One region of the Agrobacterium sp. 16-172Ci genome, then DNA from elsewhere that is predicted to be linked to it. Evidence: predicted binding sites of a transcription regulator. Region 1 holds the regulator's gene; each other region holds the start of a gene.
What was found. Region 1 encodes LexA, which represses DNA repair genes until DNA is damaged. Its sites were predicted from a motif close to TGTTCNNNNTGTGTTCNG; they were not measured.
Positions count from the first base shown of each region.

Region 2: the regulator LexA is predicted to act here: its motif matches at 1,798-1,815, upstream of recA (recombinase RecA).
Region 3: the regulator LexA is predicted to act here: its motif matches at 1,493-1,510, upstream of ACQZ40_RS00875 (2'-5' RNA ligase family protein).
Region 4: the regulator LexA is predicted to act here: its motif matches at 2,058-2,075, upstream of ACQZ40_RS08425 (PA0069 family radical SAM protein).

Region 1 is NZ_JBNWBW010000003.1:11,315-16,226, reverse strand. It holds gene ACQZ40_RS04805 (ComEC/Rec2 family competence protein) at 1-818, shown strand, start outside; gene ACQZ40_RS04800 (glutathione S-transferase family protein) at 839-1,516, opposite strand; gene lexA (transcriptional repressor LexA) at 1,791-2,513, opposite strand; gene ACQZ40_RS04790 (TRAP transporter large permease subunit) at 2,760-4,019, opposite strand; gene ACQZ40_RS04785 (TRAP transporter small permease) at 4,016-4,549, opposite strand; gene ACQZ40_RS04780 (TRAP transporter substrate-binding protein) at 4,670-4,912, opposite strand, start outside.
Region 2 is NZ_JBNWBW010000036.1:17,447-22,358, forward strand. It holds gene ACQZ40_RS23850 (pseudouridine-5'-phosphate glycosidase) at 1-656, opposite strand, end outside; gene ACQZ40_RS23855 (carbohydrate kinase family protein) at 686-1,627, opposite strand; gene recA (recombinase RecA) at 1,874-2,959, shown strand; gene alaS (alanine--tRNA ligase) at 3,192-4,912, shown strand, end outside.
Region 3 is NZ_JBNWBW010000001.1:170,463-175,374, reverse strand. It holds gene ACQZ40_RS00885 (hypothetical protein) at 168-656, opposite strand; gene ACQZ40_RS00880 (TetR/AcrR family transcriptional regulator) at 800-1,378, opposite strand; gene ACQZ40_RS00875 (2'-5' RNA ligase family protein) at 1,569-2,285, shown strand; gene ACQZ40_RS00870 (hypothetical protein) at 2,480-2,647, opposite strand; gene ACQZ40_RS00865 (ArsC family reductase) at 2,885-3,232, shown strand; gene ybaK (Cys-tRNA(Pro) deacylase) at 3,245-3,721, shown strand; gene ACQZ40_RS00855 (aminopeptidase) at 3,810-4,912, shown strand, end outside.
Region 4 is NZ_JBNWBW010000006.1:30,687-35,598, reverse strand. It holds gene ACQZ40_RS08435 (FAD-binding oxidoreductase) at 1-1,368, shown strand, start outside; gene ACQZ40_RS08430 (glycosyltransferase family protein) at 1,383-1,901, opposite strand; gene ACQZ40_RS08425 (PA0069 family radical SAM protein) at 2,191-3,348, shown strand; gene ACQZ40_RS08420 (ribonuclease HII) at 3,685-4,338, shown strand; gene ACQZ40_RS08415 (peptidase S41) at 4,421-4,912, shown strand, end outside.

The sequences.
Region 1 (4,912 bases):
TGGCGTCCTGGGGCGGAAGCGCTGCGACGGGCCGGCCGCACGGGTGGTTTCTGGGGCTCGCCTCGGCTGGTTTTCTGCTGCTGACTTTGCTGCGCAGCCGGCTTGCGCTTCTGGGCATGCCGCTTCTATTCCTCGCCTTCGGCCTGTCATCCGCCACGGCCTATCGCGATCCGCCCGATTTGCTTGTTCACGAGGATGGCGAGCTGGTGGCATTGCTGGAAGACGGCAAAGCCTACACGACGAAGGCTCAGCCGCAGGGTTTCGTTTATGGCCAGTGGCAAAGGGCGCTGCTTTTGCCGGAACAGCCTGTGCCGCCGGTCTTTCTAAAGAGCGAGGCTACGGCAAAAACCGTGGCTTTGGCCCCGAGGGCGAAGCTTGATCCGCAAGAGATGAGTGCAGTTGCACGGCAGATGACAGCGGCCTTGAGAGACGCCGAGCCCGGTGTTTTCACCTGCAGCAAAGGCACATGGTGTGTTGCGCGCGCGGGAAGCGGCGAATGGATCATCGTTCTGGAAGATGGCCGCTTTGCCGGAAAGGCTTGCGATATCGCCGATATCATTATCGTCTCCCGCAGAACGTCCTTCTCCCAATGCCGCTCGGGTGCACTTCTGCTGAACCGGGATATCCTGCGACGGATCGGTTCGCTGGAAATGGACTTCGCCGGCAACGAGCAGGCAGCGGTCGTCGGCAGGCTGCGCGCCGCAATCGCCGGCATGGACAGGCCCTGGAGCGAACATCGCTATTACGACTGGAAAAGCGGCCGTTTCGATCACGACGTGCCTGATGCCATCATGCGGTTGCTGGCGGCATCGCAATAAAGTGCCGCCAGCATGGACCGTCAGGGCTTGATGCGCAGATCCGCGGTCAATTCGCCGATCCCGCTAATTTCCTCTTCATGCGCCGCATCGCGCCAGACTTCCTTCAGTCCGGCCTCGTACCATTCGCGCATCGCGGGAAGGGCGAGCAGCCGGTCGCAATAGGCTTTCGCCGCGGGCGAAAGTTCCGCGCCATAAGTCTGGAAACGAAATGCCACCGGGCAGAAGAAGGCATCGACCGCCGTGAATTTCTGGCCGGCAAGAAAAGGCCCGCCGAATTTCGCGAGGCCTTCGCTCCACAGCGTATCGATGCGCTTTATATCGGCCGCAAGCCCGGTATCGCCACCCTTCGGCTTTACCCGAATGCCGACCGACATCGGGTAGAGATTGCGCAGCGAGGAAAAGCCCGCATGCATTTCGCTCGCCGCCGAACGTGACCAGGCCCGTGCCTGCTTGTCGGTCGCCCAGACGCCCTGGTGTCTTTCCGCCAGATATTCGGCGATCGACAGCGATTCCCAAACCGTCACGCCCTCATCGACAAGGCAGGGCACCTTGCCGGTCGGCGAGAAGGTGGAGAAGGAAACGCCTTCTCCGAACGGAACGAGTTTTTCATCGAAGGCGATGCCGAGCGTGCGCATCAACACCCAGGGCCGTAGCGACCATGAGGAGTAATTCTTGTTGGCGATATAAAGATCGTACATGACATGTTTCCCCGATATGACGCGCATTTCTATACCGGCGGATGGCCTTTGGAATATTGCAAATAATCCATGGCTCCCATAAGCCGCGTTGATGAATGGGAAGGTGAGGGAAGGGAGAAGGAGGCATATCCACGTCACCGCCCGGAGATGAGGGCGAAACACACCCTCTCTTTACTTGCGCAGGGCCGAATTGTTCCAGGGAACAAGCCAAGATGCCTCAAAGGGAGCGTCCTCTTCTCGATGACGCCCCTGGCGAAAAAAGGCGGGCTGCCAATTAATGATAACGGCGGATCAGCCCCACGAGCTTGCCCTGGATTTTCACCCGGTCCGGTCCGAAGATGCGGGTCTCATAGGCGGGGTTGGCGGCTTCCAGAGCGATGGACGCTCCCTTGCGGCGGAAACGCTTGAGGGTCGCTTCTTCATCATCCACCAGTGCCACGACGATGTCGCCCGGATTGGCCGTGTTGCCGTTGCGGATGATGACGGTATCGCCATCAAAAATGCCGGCTTCGATCATCGAGTCGCCCTTGACCTCAAGAGCGTAATGTTCGCCCGAGCCGAGCATGTCGACCGGCACGGCCACATCATGGGTGTTGTTCTGGATGGCGGAAATCGGCACACCGGCGGCGATGCGGCCCATGACCGGCACGGTGGCGGCGCCGGCGAAATCATTAGTGGGCGCCTTGGGGGCAGGGGCCGGCTCCGGCGTCTTCGGTTTGCCGAGGCTGCCTTCGATGACGCTCGGCGAGAAGCCGCGCTGCGGCCTTGCACCCGGCGCATAGGCCTCCGGTAGCTTGATGACTTCCAGCGCCCGCGCCCTGTTAGGTAGCCGGCGAATAAAGCCGCGCTCCTCGAGTGCCGTGATCAGCCGGTGGATGCCGGATTTGGATGCAAGATCGAGTGCGTCCTTCATTTCATCGAAGGAGGGCGGCACGCCGGACTCTTTCATTCTTTCATGAATGAAGAGAAGCAATTCCTGCTGTTTGCGCGTGAGCATGAGGAAAACACCCTTGAGAATCGTCGTTGAAGTCGCGAAACAAATACAGAACGAACACTATATGTTCCATATGTGTTCCGCAATCCCCTAAAACTTCGTGAAGGGTGCATCGCAGATCGTGATTTGATCGTCGAAACTATCAACAAAGCAGATCTAACGATGTGTGCCGCATCTTGAATACCAGAAACCACCGATCGGAGAGACCCGGCCGGTGGTTTCTGGCTGCCGTTTGCTACGGCTCTTATATCAGTAGATCGTGAGCGCAGGAATGAAGCTGACCGCGATGAGGAGCAGCATCGCCATGGTGAAGAACGGCCACAATTCCTTCGTCGTCGCGCCGAGCGGCGCTCTGGCTATGGAGGACGAGATGAAGAGTGTGGTGCCGATCGGTGGCGTATAGAGCCCGATACCGAGATTGATGACCATCATCATGCCGAGCTGCACCCGGTCGAGCCCGATCATATCGGCGAGCGGCACGAAGATCGGTCCGAGCAGCAGGATCGACGGCGGCAGATCGAGCGGCATGCCGATGATCAGCATCAGGATGTTCATCATGAGAATGATCAGGATCGGGTTGGAGATATTCTCGGCCACCCAGGTGGCGAAATGCTGGGGCGCCTGATCGAAGGTCAGCACCCAGCCCACCGCCGCACTGCCCATGATGACCAGCATGACGACGCCGGTTGCGGAACCAGCTTCGACGAAATTGTCGCAGAAACGCTTCCACGTCAGATCGCGATAAAAGAAGATGCTGAGCACGAGCGAATAGACGACGGAAAGAACGGCCACTTCGGTTGGCGTTGCAAAGCCGAAGCGGAGGCCGAGGATGATCAGGATCGGCAGGAGGATCGCCGGCAGGCTGCGGAATGCAAGTAGCGCCAGATCGCGCTTGCGGATGCTTTCGTCACGCACCGCATAACCGCGCCGCACGGCAATGGCCCAGCAGACGAAGATGAAACCGGCGGCCATGAGCAGGCCCGGCAGAATGCCGGCGATGAACAGATTGGCGATGCTGACGCCGCTGACCAATGAATAGAGGATCATCGGGATCGACGGCGGAATGAGCACGTCGATGACCGCTGAGGTGGCATTGTTGGCCGCACAGAGGGGAGCGGGGTAGCCTTGGCGCTTTTGCCATGGAATGAGCACCGAACCGAGTGCGCTCGCATTGGCGACCGCGGAGCCGGACACGCCGCCGAACACGACCGACGAAATGACGGTGGTGGAAAGCGGGCCGCCGCGCCAGCGCTGCATGGCCTTGGAGGCGAGTTCCAGAAGCTGGGTTCCGAGTTTGCCGCCGAGCATCAGCGTGCCCGCGAGCATGAAGAACGGCAGCGCCAGCATCGGGAAAGACTGCGTCTGGTCGTACACCTGCTGCGCCACGATCAAAAGCGGCACATAACCGTTCCACAGCACGGCGACGCCGGCAGAGATGATCAGCGCATAACCGACCGGAACCGCAATCATCATTAGAATACAAAATGCAATGATCATCACGATGGTCATAGCGGCATCTCCTCGGTTGCACCGTGCGGGCGGGCATGCCAGCCGCTGGAGAGAATGCGCAGGCTCGCGGTTGCGGTCGTGACCGAGACCAGTGCCGCGCCGAAGGCGATGGAATAATATCCGATGCTATTGGGCAATTGCAGCACAGGGCTGATTTCCGCGCCAGCGATCTCGGCGACGACAAGCGCCTGCTGCGCGAGAATGACGAAACTTGCGACCGTCACGAGATTGGCGAACAGCAGAACGCCCACCTTGCCGCGTTCGTCGAACTTGTCATAGATCCATTCAACCGCCATATGCGCGCCGCTCTGCGCGGCAAGGGTAATGCCAGCGACGATGAACCATGGAAACAGCATGGTTGGCAGTTCTTCCGCAAAATCCAGCCCGCCGGATGTCGATAGATAGCGGACGATGACGTTTGCGGTCATGATGACCGTGAGCAGAATGCCGGTTGCCACGATGATGATGCGGCAGAGGGTGGCGATGAAACTGTCAACGCGATTGGCGGCGGACAAGGCTCCTTCGAGCATTGGCGCATCTCCTGAAAACTGAAACCGTATGAATGTCGGCGTGAGCGAGGCTCCCGCCGATCCTGTCGGTGGACATGAAGGCGAGGCCTGGCGGCATGCGCCGGCCCGGCATCCTGCTCGTCAGCCCTTGGCAGCCTTTTCCAGCGCGGCGACGAAATCGCCGAAGGGCTTCTGCTTCCATGTCTCCAGCACCTGCGCGGTCGCTTTCGCGAAGGCCGCGTGGTCGAGGTCTTCCACCACCTCGATGGCGGCATTGGCCCTGAAGGCGGCCAGTGACGCGCTTGCCTTTTCCGCCGAGAGTTTGCGCTGAAGCGCGCCTGCCTCCTTCGCAGCCGCCTTGACCGCCTCAAAATCCTTGCCCAG
Region 2 (4,912 bases), on a different contig from region 1:
GTCTGGAAATTGGCGATTGCCGCCGGGCTGTTGAGCGAGAGCGGGCTCGGCAGGCCGGAGGAGCGCGACCAGAAAGCCGGGAACTCTTCCGAGCCGAAAGTGACGACCGGCACGCCATTGGTTTCGAGAACCTCGAGCGTCTTCGGAATATCGAGAATGGCCTTGGCGCCGGCGCAGACGACGATCACGCCGGTCTTCGCAAGCTCGGTCAGATCGGCGGAGATGTCGAAGGTCTCTTCCGCACCCTTGTGCACGCCGCCGATGCCGCCGGTGGCGAAAACGCGGATGCCGGCGCGGGCGGCGGCGATCATGGTGGCGGCCACCGTGGTGGCGCCGGTGCGGCGCTCGGCGATCGCAAAGGCGATATCGGCGCGCGAGACCTTGATGGCGTCGGTGGTCTGGGCCAGCGCCTCGAGCTGGTCCTTCTCAAGGCCGATATGCAGGGTGCCGTGAATGACCGCGATGGTGGCCGGAACCGCACCCTGATCGCGGATGATCTGTTCGACGCTTTCCGCCATCTCGATATTGCCGGGATAGGGCATGCCGTGGGTGATGATGGTCGATTCAAGCGCCACGATCGGCGCACCGCGCTGCTTGGCGGCGGCGACTTCCTGAGAATAGACGATGGGCAGGAGCGGGGAGATAGGGCGGGTCATTTCATCTGTTCCAGTTTTTAAAAGCGGGTTCATGCCAGCATTTCAGCCCGGGGAACAAGCCCCAACATGGCTTCGACACTGTCTTTTGATAGTTCGTGGGAGGTGGCGAACGGTGACTGCACGGTGATGGCCGCTGCCGCCGCGCCTTGCCTCAACGCTTCCGCAATCGTCTTTCCCTCGGCGATGGCGGCGAGATAACCCGACGCCATCGCGTCGCCCGCGCCGGTCACATCCTTCACCTCGCGGATGAGGGGCGGATGGAGGATCGCCGTCTCCCTCCTGCTGAAGGCCACCACCTCGCTCGCGCCGTGGGTGACGACGCCGCCGGCAAGCCCGGCCTTGCGCATAATGTCGGGCCAGTCGCGGACATTGGCCGTCGTTTCGCCGGTGAGCGCGCGGGCTTCCGCCTCGTTCATGAAGAGAATGTCTATATCGCCGAGCACCGCTTTCAGCTTCACCGCCTTGGCGGGGGATATGGCGATGGCCGCCAGCGGTTTCTCGCAGGCGCGGGCGACGAGGCCGAGCGCCGTCAGCGTATCTTCCGGCAGGTTGGCGTCGCAGAGCAGGATATCGCTCGCCGTGATCGCCTCGCGCACGGCGCGTATCTTCAGGCGGCGCGGGGTGAAGAGCTTATAGAGGTCCATATCGGCCAGCGCGATGACCAGATTGCCGTCACGCTCCAGAATGGCGGTGTAGCTTGGCGTGCGGCGGTCGAGGAAGGTGAAGGGCGTGTCTTCCACGCCCGCCTGCCGTGCGGCCTCCGCCACCGCCTCACCGGTCGCGTCGCCGCCGCGCGGGGCGATGATGCGGACCTGAAAACCGAGGCGGGAAAGATTGCGCGCGGCGTTGAAACCGCCGCCGCCGGCCTCTTCCATCCAGGAGCCGGGGTTGCTCGCGCCGGGCGCGGTTTCAGTCTCGATCATACCGCGCCTGTCGATATGCGCGCCGCCCAGAACGAGTATTTTCTTCACGCTTGCGTTTCCCTCTTTGGCGGATGGAAAGACCGGACGATTCGGCCTAAACTGACGTCTTCCTGACCTCGCATCCGGTTTGCGGCCATGGGCCGGGCACGGAAAAACGAAAGCAGAACAAACGACTTATCGCTATTTGTTTTCAATATGCTGGCTCAGCCTTGCGAAATGAGAACAAATAGAGTACATACCGTTTCCATACTGCTTCATTGCCTGTGCGGCTTCAATAACCTAAAGGTGGTTCGGATGGCACAAAATTCTTTGCGTCTCGTAGAGGATAAATCGGTGGATAAAAGCAAGGCACTGGAAGCGGCGCTCTCCCAGATCGAACGGTCGTTCGGCAAGGGATCGATCATGAAGCTCGGTTCCAATGAAAACGTGGTTGAAGTGGAGACCGTTTCGACGGGTTCGCTCAGCCTGGATATCGCGCTCGGCATCGGCGGTCTGCCGAAGGGGCGCATCATTGAAATTTATGGCCCGGAAAGCTCGGGCAAGACGACGCTGGCATTGCAGACCATTGCCGAAGCCCAGAAGAAGGGCGGCATATGCGCCTTCGTGGACGCCGAACATGCGCTCGATCCGGTCTATGCCCGCAAGCTCGGTGTGGATTTGCAGGGCCTTCTGATCTCGCAGCCCGACACGGGCGAACAGGCGCTGGAAATTACCGATACGCTGGTGCGTTCCGGCGCGGTTGACGTGCTGGTCGTCGACTCCGTTGCGGCACTGACGCCGCGGGCGGAAATTGAAGGCGAGATGGGCGACAGCCTGCCGGGTCTTCAGGCCCGTCTGATGAGCCAGGCGCTGCGCAAGCTGACCGCGTCGATCTCCAAGTCGAAGTGCATGGTGATCTTCATCAACCAGATCCGCATGAAGATCGGCGTCATGTTCGGTTCGCCGGAAACGACGACGGGCGGTAACGCTCTGAAGTTCTATGCGTCCGTTCGTCTTGACATTCGCCGCATCGGCTCCGTCAAGGAGCGCGAAGAGGTTGTCGGCAACCAGACGCGCGTCAAGGTCGTCAAGAACAAGATGGCGCCGCCCTTCAAGCAGGTGGAATTCGACATCATGTATGGCGAAGGCGTTTCCAAGACCGGTGAGCTTGTCGATCTCGGCGTGAAGGCCGGCATCGTCGAGAAGTCCGGTGCATGGTTCTCCTATAACAGCCAGCGTCTGGGGCAGGGGCGTGAAAACGCCAAGATATTCCTGCGCGACAATCCGGAAACGGCCAATGAAATCGAACTGGCGCTGCGCCAGAATGCCGGCCTGATCGCCGACCGCTTCCTGCAGAATGGCGGCCCGGAAGCCGGTGACAGCGACGGTGACGACAGCTGATTTGGGTGACGCCGCGGGGTGTGTTCCGCCCCGCTGCTGCGCTGGATATGAATTGGCATAACAAAAAGGCCGTGCGATTTGCCTCGCATGGCCCTTTTTGTTTGTCGGCGCGCCTTCGCGGGCCTCCATGGCTGGACAGGGCCGGGTGCGGACGATAAAAGCCAGTGATTTTGCAATATAGCCATCCTTCGGGGTGGAAGTGATGGACTCCAGCTGTGAGCGGTGTGTGGGCATGAGCGGTGTGAATGAAATTCGGTCGACCTTTCTCGACTACTTCAAGAAGAACGGACACGAGATCGTGCCCTCCAGCCCGCTGGTGCCGCGCAACGATCCGACACTGATGTTCACCAATGCCGGCATGGTGCAGTTCAAGAACGTCTTCACCGGTCTTGAAAGCCGTCCCTATTCCACGGCCGCTTCGGCGCAGAAGTGCGTGCGCGCCGGCGGCAAGCATAACGACCTCGACAATGTGGGTTATACCGCCCGTCACCACACCTTTTTCGAAATGCTCGGCAATTTCTCCTTCGGCGATTATTTCAAGGAAGAAGCGATCACCCATGCCTGGAACCTGATCACCAAGGAATTCGGCATCGACCGCAACCGTCTGCTGGTCACCGTCTACCACACCGACGACGAGGCCTTTAACCTCTGGAAGAAGATCGCCGGTTTCTCTGACGACCGTATCATCCGCATCCCGACCAGCGACAATTTCTGGGCGATGGGCGATACCGGCCCCTGCGGTCCGTGTTCGGAAATCTTCTACGATCATGGCGATCATATCTGGGGCGGCCCGCCCGGCTCGCCGGAAGAAGATGGCGACCGTTTCATCGAAATCTGGAACCTCGTCTTCATGCAATATGAGCAGCTGACGAAGGAAGAGCGCATCGACCTGCCGCGTCCGTCGATCGACACCGGCATGGGTCTTGAGCGCATTTCGGCGCTGCTGCAGGGCAAGCATGACAATTACGATACGGACCTGTTCCGCGCGCTGATTTCCGCTTCCGTGGAAGCGACCGGCGTTCCGGCCGAAGGCGAAAAGCGCGCCAGCCACCGCGTCATCGCCGACCACCTGCGCTCGTCCGCCTTCCTGATCGCCGATGGCGTCCTGCCGTCGAACGAAGGTCGCGGTTATGTTCTGCGCCGCATCATGCGCCGCGCCATGCGCCACGCCGAGCTTCTCGGCGCGCGCGAGCCGCTGATCTACAAGCTTTTGCCGGCGCTTGTGCAGCAGATGGGCCGCGCCTATCCGGAACTGGTCCGTGCCGAGGCGCTGATTTCCGAGACGCTGAAGCTTGAGGAAACCCGTTTCCGCAAGACGCTGGAACGCGGCCTGTCGCTGCTTTCCGATGCCACTTCGACACTTCACAAGGGCGACATGCTGGATGGCGAGACCGCCTTCAAGCTTTACGACACCTATGGCTTCCCGCTGGACCTGACGCAGGATGCGCTGCGCGCCCGCGAAATCGGTGTCGATATTTCCGGTTTCACCGACGCGATGGAGCGCCAGAAGGCCGAAGCCCGCTCGCACTGGGCCGGTTCCGGTGACAAGGCGACCGAGACGATCTGGTTCGAGCTCAAGGAAAAGCTCGGCGCGACCGAGTTCCTTGGTTACGACACGGAAACCGCCGAAGGCGTCATCCTGGCGATCGTCAAGGACGGCAAGTCGGTGGATAGCGCTGCCGATGGCGAGACGGTGCAGGTCGTCGTCAACCAGACGCCGTTTTATGGCGAGTCCGGCGGCCAGATGGGCGATACCGGCGTGATTTCCGGCGACAATGGCGCCTTTGCCGTTTCCGATACTCAGAAGAAGGGCGAAGGCCTCTTTGTGCATTTGGGCACGGTCTCCAAGGGCGGTTTGAAAGTTGGCGATGCCGTTCAGCTGACGGTCGATCATGACCGCCGCTCGCGTCTGCGCGCCAACCATTCCGCCACCCACCTGTTGCACGAGGCGCT
Region 3 (4,912 bases), on a different contig from region 1:
TAATTTCCCTTAGAAATCAACACCGTAACTTTTTGACGGCCCATGAGGCGGCTACCAGAGCGCAGAGTAAGAAAAAATCCAGCTAGATCAATGACCTAACTGGGCTTAGAACAATCGAGTGGGAATAAGGACTATACTCGACAGGTCCTATAAAGATGGCGCCGCGACTAGTTCGCGGCGTTTCTGTTTTGCCGTGCGAGATAGATGATCTGGGCGGTCAGGCCAACCACGAGGATCGCCAGCAACCCTGCCTGAGCGCCGAGAAGCAGCGGCGATTTCAGGTCCGTAACCAGAGGGTGACCGTCTGGAACACGACGCAGGATTTCGCTCACCGTCGGGACCATCAAAAGAAACGCACTGATGCTGAGACAGATGGTTTCGATATATCTGGCCATGCGCGTTGAACCCAGAACGCCTTCGATGCCGTAACCTGCGAGCAGGAACAGGATGGTCAGGACGCCAACGCCGTAACTGATCGGCTGATGTGCCACGAGGAAGACCGTCGCAGCGCCAATCAGCATGGAGACAAGATAAAGAGTGCCTGGCGCTGATCGGGGAACGATTCGGCCGTGGCGGGCAAACATGTAAATGGCGGCGGGAATGGCCGGCAGGCTTCCAAGCGTATGGATCCAGCCGATCGGAGAGATTCCGAACATGAGAGATTGCCTTTCTCGTCCAAAAGGACGTGGTGGTCCGGGAAGCAGACCGTCATCGACAAATCTGCCAGCTTACTACGGTCTATTTTTTCGGTGGCGTGCCGCTCGGGTCATGCATCGAGCCCCCTCGCGAAACTGCGATTTCAAGCGGTCATGCGCTCCAGCATGGGGCGGGTTATTGCGCCAAAAGTCGTCGCATCACCATGGGCACGGGCGGAAAGCATCGCGCCATGCACGGTGGCCATGAAGATTTCAGCATTGGCTCTGGTGGTTCCGTTCAGCGCGAGGCGCCCCTGGGCAACGCCACGTTCCAGAACGGCGGTGAGCCAGTCGGAGAGACTTCGAAAATGCGCGCGCACTTCAAGAGCGACCGTTTCAGGAAGAACCGGAATTTCACTGGCGAGCAGAGCGCAGACGCAGAAGGGGTGAGTGGCCTCGGCGATACAGCCCTCCCAATAGCCGATATAGGCGCGGAGCTGTTCGAGCGGGTCGGAAATGTTTTGCTCCAGTTCGGCGATACCCGCTTCCGCCTCCTGCCTGTATTGCGCAACGAGTTTTTGGACCAGATCGGACTTGCTGGGAAAGTGATGGTGAATGCTCGCATTGCGAATGCCGACCACGGCGGAAACGTCGGCATAGCTGAAACTGTTGTAGCCGCCCTTTATGATCAGGGAGCGTGCGCAACGGAGGATTTCATCGGCTTTGGTCTGTGGATTTTTCATGAGAGCTGCCTACCAATTAGTAGGTAGAATGTCAATATCAGGCGGTTTTAACCTGCGGCTGCGAAAAAGGCGCTCCCGGCTATTTCCCGGCATCGGGTAAGCACCCAAGGCTTTTGTTCTCTTTTTGTTCTTTTAATTATTGCCGTTGGTGATAATATCCCGGCCCAGGCAAAGGCCGTGGAGCATCGCTATGGGTTTTGGGTTGGCAAATGAAGGAGGTTTAAGGCAGCTTTTCTTCGAAGGATGGGAGCCGGAGAAAATACGGCGTTTCAATCCGCGATTTAGCAGCAAGCTCTTGATCACGGTGAAACCGCCGGCCGCCCTGGCGGAACGAATTTTTGCCGATGCGGCGCGCCATGCCGCAGGGCGGACGAAGCGTGAGGCCTATCCGCCGGAGCTTCTGCACATAACCCTGCTCTGTATCGGAGGTTTCGAGACCGTGCCTCACGGGCTAGTAGAAAGGCTGAAGGCAGCGCTGGGGGAGATCAAGGCTCGGCCCGTTCCGATCACATTCGATGGAACATCGCTTTTAGGCAATCGCAACAGTCTGGCGCTACACAGCAGCCGCGAGATGCAGGAACTTAGGGCTCTGGCGAAAATGGTGCGCCGCGCCCTGCGGCGGGCAAACCTGCCCTATGTCGCCGCATCGTCGTTTACGCCACATCTCACCGTTATCTACGGCTGCGGGAAAATTGAGTTGATGCCGGCTGACAAACCCTATAGCTGGCTTGCGGGGAGCTTCGAACTCGTTTTCAGCCACAATGGCGAAACACGGCATGAACTGCTCGGGCGCTTCGCACTCTCGCCGAAAGCGGAGCGTTATGAACGGCCTGAAAGCCAGCTCCATTTGCCGGAAAAAGTGATCGGACCTTCGAAACGGCCGACACAAAGGGCGTCAGTGCGATAACATGCACCTGAAGCGGCGTAGCGCTCTGATACCGACAATTTTTCCGCACTCTCCATGGGGAACTATGCGGAGCCTTCTTGTGCGAATCCGGCGCTTTTTTTGCGCCAGCCGCATATCCGCCGCGCCAGCCGAAAACCGATCCGGTTATCGAACGCAAGCGAGGCGATATCGCCTCGCAACGGATGATGACCAGCTTAGAGCTGTACCTTGTCGAAAGCCTTGCCGTCGATGCCGAGGGCTTCGAGATCGGCGCGGGCGGGCTTACGATGTGCGCGAACAGCGGCCGAAACCGAGAGCGCTGCACCGAGAACGGCGAAAGTTTCACCGAAGAAGTTACGCGATGTCTTTGCAACCTGACGCATTTTTCTCTCCATCTTTGATGCCCAGATAATGGGCATTTCCGGCCCGTTCTACAACTCATGATGCAGCAGGGAAGCCATGCAGCTTTGCTCGCGCTCGTTTGGATATCAGCCATTGCGATTTTGCATGGCTTAGGCACCGCGACCGGGTATATGCGCAGGGCACTTCAGGAGGCGGGTTGAATAAGACGGATATTTTGTTATGCCGGAAGTGCTTTTAGAGACGACGAGGCAGATGGCATGACGGTCACGATTTACGGCATCAAGAACTGCGACACGATGAAGAAGGCCAGAGGCTGGCTGGAAGCCAACGGTGTCGACTATTCTTTCCATGACTATAAGGCGGCCGGCATCGACCGTGCTCATCTGGAAACATGGTGCGATGCCGCGGGCTGGGAAACGGTTCTCAACCGCGCCGGCACGACCTTCAAGAAACTCGATGACGGCCAGAAGGCCGATCTCACCCGTGAGAAGGCCATCGGGCTGATGCTGGAACAGCCCTCCATGATCAAGCGTCCCGTGCTGGAAGCGAAGGGCAGGATAACCGTCGGTTTCAAGCCTGAAACCTACCAGACCCTCTTTGCGTGAACGCAGCCCGCCATGTCCAAAACAACCCGTGCCACCCAAATGCTGACCAAGGCCGGCGTTGCCTTCACCACCGTCACCTATGATTACGACCCGAATGCCGACCGCATCGGCCTGCAGGCGGCCGAGGCGATCGGTGAGCCACCGCATCTCGTCCTGAAAACGCTGATGGCGGAGCTGGATGGCAAGCCAGTCTGCGTCGTCGTCCCTTCGGATCGCGAGGTCAGCATGAAGAAGCTGGCCGCCGCCTTCGGAGGCAAATCCGCCAGCATGATGAAGCCTGCCGATGCGGAGCGCGCCACCGGTTATCATGTCGGCGGCATCAGCCCTTTCGGGCAGAAGAAACAGGTGCCAACGGCCATTGAGGCCGGGGCCATGGCGCATGATTATGTCTACATGAATGGCGGACAACGCGGCCTGCAGGTGAGGCTTTCGCCCCGCGATGCCCAAAGCGCACTGAAGGCGATTGCCGCGCCGCTGGTCGCCGATTGAAGCGCGGGATGCGCCCCTGAAAGCATTTGGCTTTCGGAAGGAATGGGCTATGGTCGGCGCCTCCTATTGAAATAGACGAAGGCAGATCATGACCGTTTCCCCCATCGATCCCGTCAAACTCGAAAAACTGGCCGAAGTCGCGGTCAAGGTCGGCCTGCAATTGCAGAAGGATCAGGATCTGGTGATTACCGCACCGCTGGCAGCCCTGCCGCTGGTGCGATTTTTGACCAAACACGCCTATATGGCGGGTGGCGGACTGGTCACCACTTTCTATTCCGACGAAGAAACCACGCTTGCCCGCTATCGCCACGCCAGCGACGCCAATTTCGACCGGGCTTCCGGCTGGCTTTATGAAGGCATGGCGAAGGCCTATGCCAATGGCGCGGCGCGGCTGGCGATTGCCGGCGACAATCCCATGCTGCTGGCCGAACAGGACCCCGCCAAGGTAGCCCGCGCCAACAAGGCCAACTCCACGGCCTACAAGCCGGCGCTGGAGAAGATTTCTAATTTCGACATCAACTGGAACATCATCTCCTATCCGAACCCCTCCTGGGCAAAGCAGGTTTTCCCCGGTCTCGCGGAAGACGAAGCGGTCCGCAAGCTCGCGGACGCCATCTTCGCCGCGTCGCGGGTGGATCTGACCGATCCGGTCGCGGCCTGGGCCGAGCACAATGCCAATCTCGCCAAACGTTCGGCATGGCTGAACGGTGAGCGCTTCTCTGCGCTGCATTTCACCGGCCCCGGCACGGATGTGAAGATCGGTCTCGCCGACGGCCATGAATGGCATGGCGGCGCCTCCACCGCCAAGAATGGCGTGACCTGCAACCCGAATATCCCAACGGAAGAGGTCTTCACCACCCCGCATGCGCTGCGTGTCGACGGTTACGTCTCCAGCACCAAGCCGCTATCGCATCAAGGAACGCTGATTGACGACATCCAGGTGAAGTTCGAAGCCGGCCGCATCGTCGAAGCCAAGGCTTCGAAGGGCGAAGCGGTGCTGAACAAGGTGCTCGACACCGACGAGGGCGCGCGGCGTCTCGGCGAAGTGGCGCTGGTGCCGCATTCCTCGCCGATCTCTGCAAGCGGCATCCTGTTCTACAATACGCTGTTCGATGAAAACGCCTCCTGCCACATTGCGCTCGGCCAATGCTATTCGAAATGCTTCCTCGACGGTGCTTCGCTGTCGCAGGA
Region 4 (4,912 bases), on a different contig from region 1:
AACGCGGTCCGCGACCCGGCGGAAATGGCGCCGCGTCTGGTGGAAAATCGCGGGCTTTATCGCGGCGCCTCGCCGCTGCTCATCAAGCCCGGTTCGGTTGAAGAGGTTGCCGCCATCCTGAAGCTCGCCAGCGAGACCGGCACCGCCATCGTGCCGCAGACCGGCAATACCGGCCTAGTGGGCGGCCAGACGCCACGCGCCGAAGGAACGGACATAATCCTGTCGCTGGAGCGCATGAACCGCGTTCGCGATATCGATCCCGTTGCCAACATCATCGTCGCCGATGCCGGCTGCATTCTCGATTACATCCACAAGGCTGCTGATTCCGTGGAGCGCATGTTCCCGCTGTCGCTCGGCTCTCAAGGGTCCTGCCGCATCGGCGGCAATCTCGCCACCAATGCCGGCGGCACGGCGGTGCTCGCCTATGGCAATATGCGCCAGCTTTGCCTTGGGCTGGAAGTGGTGCTGCCGACCGGCGAAATCTGGAACGGGCTGCGCCGGCTGAAAAAGGACAATACGGGTTACGATCTGCGCGATCTCTTCATCGGTTCCGAAGGCACGCTTGGCATCATCACCGGCGCGGTGCTGAAACTCTTCCCGAAACCGCTCGGCCATCAGGTAGCCTTTGCCGGTCTCAGCTCCACCGAAGATGCGCTGAAGCTGTTCGAGATGGCCTCTAACCTCTGCGGCACGGCGCTGACCGGTTTCGAACTCATGCCGCGAATCGGCGTCGAATTCACCGCGCAGCATATTCCCGGCGTGCGCGATCCCCTGGAACAGCCGCATGAGTGGTACGCGCTCATCGATATTTCCACCTCCGACTCGGCCGAAACGGCAGATAGCATGATGCAATCGCTGCTGGAGCGCGGTTTTGAGGCCGGGCTGGTTCAGGATGCGGTGATCGCCGCGTCCGAAGCGCAGCGGCAGGCGCTCTGGCACATGCGCGAAAGCATGTCGGAGGCGCAGAAACCCGAAGGCGGCTCGATCAAGCACGATGTTTCCGTTCCGGTGTCGAAAATACCGGAATTCATGGCGACGGCGGAAAAGGCGGTTCTTGCCGCCATACCCGGCGCCCGCGTCTGCGCCTTCGGACATCTGGGCGACGGTAATATTCACTACAATATTTCCCAGCCGGTGGGTGCCGACAAGGCCGAATTCATTGGCCGCTGGCGGGACATGAACGAGATCGTGCATGGCATCGTGCTGTCGCTCGGCGGTTCCATTTCGGCCGAACACGGCATCGGGCAGTTGAAGCGCGACGAACTGGCCGCCATCCGCCCCGGCATCGAAATGGAACTGATGCGGCGCATCAAGCACGCTTTCGACCCCGCCGGCATCATGAACCCCGGCAAGGTTCTGGCCGGGTAAAGCGGCCGCCGAGGTTAGGCCGAGGCCCGCAGCGCCCAGGCGGGCACCATTTCCGCATTCAGCCGGCGCGGTTTCTGCGCGCCGACAAATTGCGTCAGGCTCATGCCCGATTTCGCAATCGACACGGCATGTTTCTTTGGCAGAAGATATCCGTGTTCCAATGGCGGAATACGCCGCAGCATACGGCTGAAGACATTGCGCCGGTGATAGCGCGAGGGCGAGAAACGGGCCGGCTGCGCGCAGATCGCCACATATTCGAGAATCTCGTCGATCCAGCCCGCCTGCGGGCGCGCGCCCGGCTCGATCAAAAGCAGCCAGCCGCCGCGTGCGGACTTCACCACGTCTTCGATATCCCACTGCCCATAAAAACGGCAGCCGGCGGCATCCGCGACACGCGACGATCCATCGCGCGAACCGTGATCGAGAATCACAACATCGCTTACAAGCCCTTCCACGGCCCCGGTTACAAGCGCAGACAATGTGTGCGCCAGTTCCGGCTCGTGATCCCGGCATTCCATTATGACTGTCAACATCTGCATAGCTCTAACGCATCGCACAATAAATTGCCACTATGCTCATCGCGGTAAAAATACGCGGCTTCCCATGCCCACCGACCGCACGGTCTCCGACGTGGCCCTGCCCGTCGCGGTCACCCATCCATCTCTGAAGAACGGCCGAATTTGCAATTTTGTTCTTGTATTGTTCTCATTCCTGATGTAGGAATTTAATCATTCGGAAGGCGGTTGAAAGCCTGTCCGGATGGAAACGGTTTAGGGCGTTGAGCGTGCCTCAAGAGGCGTGCGGCGTCCTGGGAGCATCCAGATGAGAAACCATACGCTTTCGGGGCAGGCTGCCTTCCAGCCGAGCCATATGCCGGATATTGCCAATGCGCTGGCCGATGCATCCGGCCTGCGCATCGAGATAGACCGTCGTCGCGGCCGTGGCGCCGGGCTGAACCCGGATGGACGCTTCGAGACCCTGCAGCACGAGGTTTTCGACGATGGCTGGCAGACTCTCGAGGACATGCCGGAATTCCGCACCGAGGTGCAGGTGGAAAAGCCGCGCAGCATCATCACCCGCAATGAATCGCCCGACATCCCCTTCGACCGCTCCATCAATCCCTATCGCGGCTGCGAACATGGCTGCATCTATTGTTTTGCGCGCCCTACGCACAGCTATATGGGGCTTTCCGCCGGGCTGGATTTCGAGGCCAAGCTTTTCGCCAAGCCGGATGCGGCGAAGCTGCTGGAACGGGAACTGGCAAAACCGGGCTACAAGCCGCGGGTGATCGCCATCGGCACCAATACCGATCCCTATCAGCCGATCGAGCGCGAATGGCGCATCATGCGGCAGATACTGGAAGTGCTGGCCAAGGCCGATCATCCCGTCGCCATCGTCACCAAATCGGCGTTGATCAAGCGGGATATCGATATTCTGGCGCCCATGGCGAAAAAGGGACTAGCCAAGGTCGGTATTTCCGTCACCACGCTGGACCGGAAGCTCGCGCGCAACATGGAACCGCGCGCCGCCACGCCCGAGAAGCGGCTGGAAGCCGTCAAGGCGCTGACCGATGCCGGCATTCCCGTGGCCGTGATGATGGCGCCTGTCATCCCGGCGCTCAACGATCATGAGATCGAGCGTATTCTGGAGGCCGGGAAGGCCGCCGGCGCCACCGAAGCGTCTTATGTGCTTTTGCGCCTGCCGCTGGAGGTGAGCCCGCTGTTCCGCGACTGGCTGCTGCGCAACTATCCGGACCGCTACCGTCATGTCATGTCGCTGGTGCGCTCCATGCGCGACGGCAAGGATTACGACGCGGAATTCGGAAAACGCATGAAGGGTGCCGGCCCCTATGCCTGGCAGATCGGCAGGCGTTTCGAGATGGCGACAAAAAGGCTCGGCCTCATCCGCCGCGGCATCCATCTGCGCGACGATCTCTTCGTGCCGCCGGGCGGTGCAGGCGTGCAATTGTCGCTGCTTTGAAAGACCGAGGCTGAAAACAACTCCGCCTGATCGAAGCACCATACGGAACGTGCGGCGATATCAGGCAGAACATGACAGGAAGCGGCGGCCTCTTTTTTAGACTGGCCACGCTCCCACGACATGCCCGGCAGGTTTTCCCTGGCCCGCCGGACATCGCTCCCGGAACCGCCGCCTCGCGTGCGATCGTTTTTCCTCCGCCGCCCCGTTGGAGGATCAAAGGTCATGATGACCTTCGGGGCACGGCGAGCCACGCCCCTTGACCCCGGCTCACCGCGCCTGTCATCGCCCGCTTCCGGGGGCTTGCAGGAGATCGGGTGTGTGTGCCAGTTTCGCCGCATGAAACGCACGGCCACACCCGATTCTCCTGCTCTTTTTGATATTGCCGATACCGGTCCGGATTTTTCCTTCGAACTGGAAGCGAAAAAGAAGGGCCTCTGGCCCGTGGCCGGCACGGATGAGGCAGGACGGGGACCTCTGGCCGGACCGGTGGTTGCGGCCGCCGTCATTCTCGATCCGGACAATATTCCCAAGGGGATGGACGATTCCAAGAAGCTGACGAAGCAGAAGCGGGAAAGCCTGTTCGTACAGATCATGGAAACCTCGATCGTATCCGTCGCCTCTTCCGGCCCCGGCCTGATCGACAATATGAATATCCTGCGCGCCAGCCTCGACGCCATGCGCCGCGCCGTGCTCGGTCTCGAACTCTCCCCTGCCCTCGTTTTGGCCGACGGCCGCGACCGCCCGCCCGGCATCGCCTGCGAGGCCAAAGCCGTCATCAAGGGCGATTCCCGCTCCCTCTCCATCGCCGCCGCCTCGATCATCGCCAAAGTGACCCGCGACCGGATGATGGAACGCGCGGGTGTGGTGCACACATCCTACGGCTTTGAAGGCCATGCCGGCTACGGCACTCCAGCCCACCTGCGCGCCATCGAAAGCCACGGGCCTTGCCCGCTGCACCGGATGAGCTTCAGGCCGCTGAAGCGGGATTGATGACAAATAATGGAGTTCCAGCCAGAACCTCCGCTATCGACCCGATCTGGACATCAACGAGCAACTATGTGCACCGTAAATCATGTCCCTGACGCAAGACCTCGAGAAAATTCTGGAAACTGTCCTGCCAACCGATCCCAGTTTTCGGCGGATCGAACAGGCGACGATAGACAGCTGCATTTGTGACACTCGACGATACGCTTTGGAGGGCTCCAAAGAGGCCTTTCTGTTCTCCGCGATGCGCCTGCTCGCACTTCCCGACAACGGACACACACGGCTGATCCCGAACGATTCCATCTCGGTGCTCCCGCTGAGGTTTGTGAGCGTCGGGACGGTGGTACAGTTAACTGACACGGCACTGGAAACAACTGCGACAAGAGGAGAGCTGATAGCAGTCAACGGCACACCTTTGGGCCAAATTGATGCCGCCGCAGAGAAATTTCTGGCGGGAACGCGCCAGAGGAAGCGGGTCATTGGACCGCTTCTTCTCGCGTGGCCGTATGCATTGGCCCACCTCGGTTTTTCTTCAAAAGAAAATACGACCGAATATCGCTTGAAAGACGAGAATGGGCAG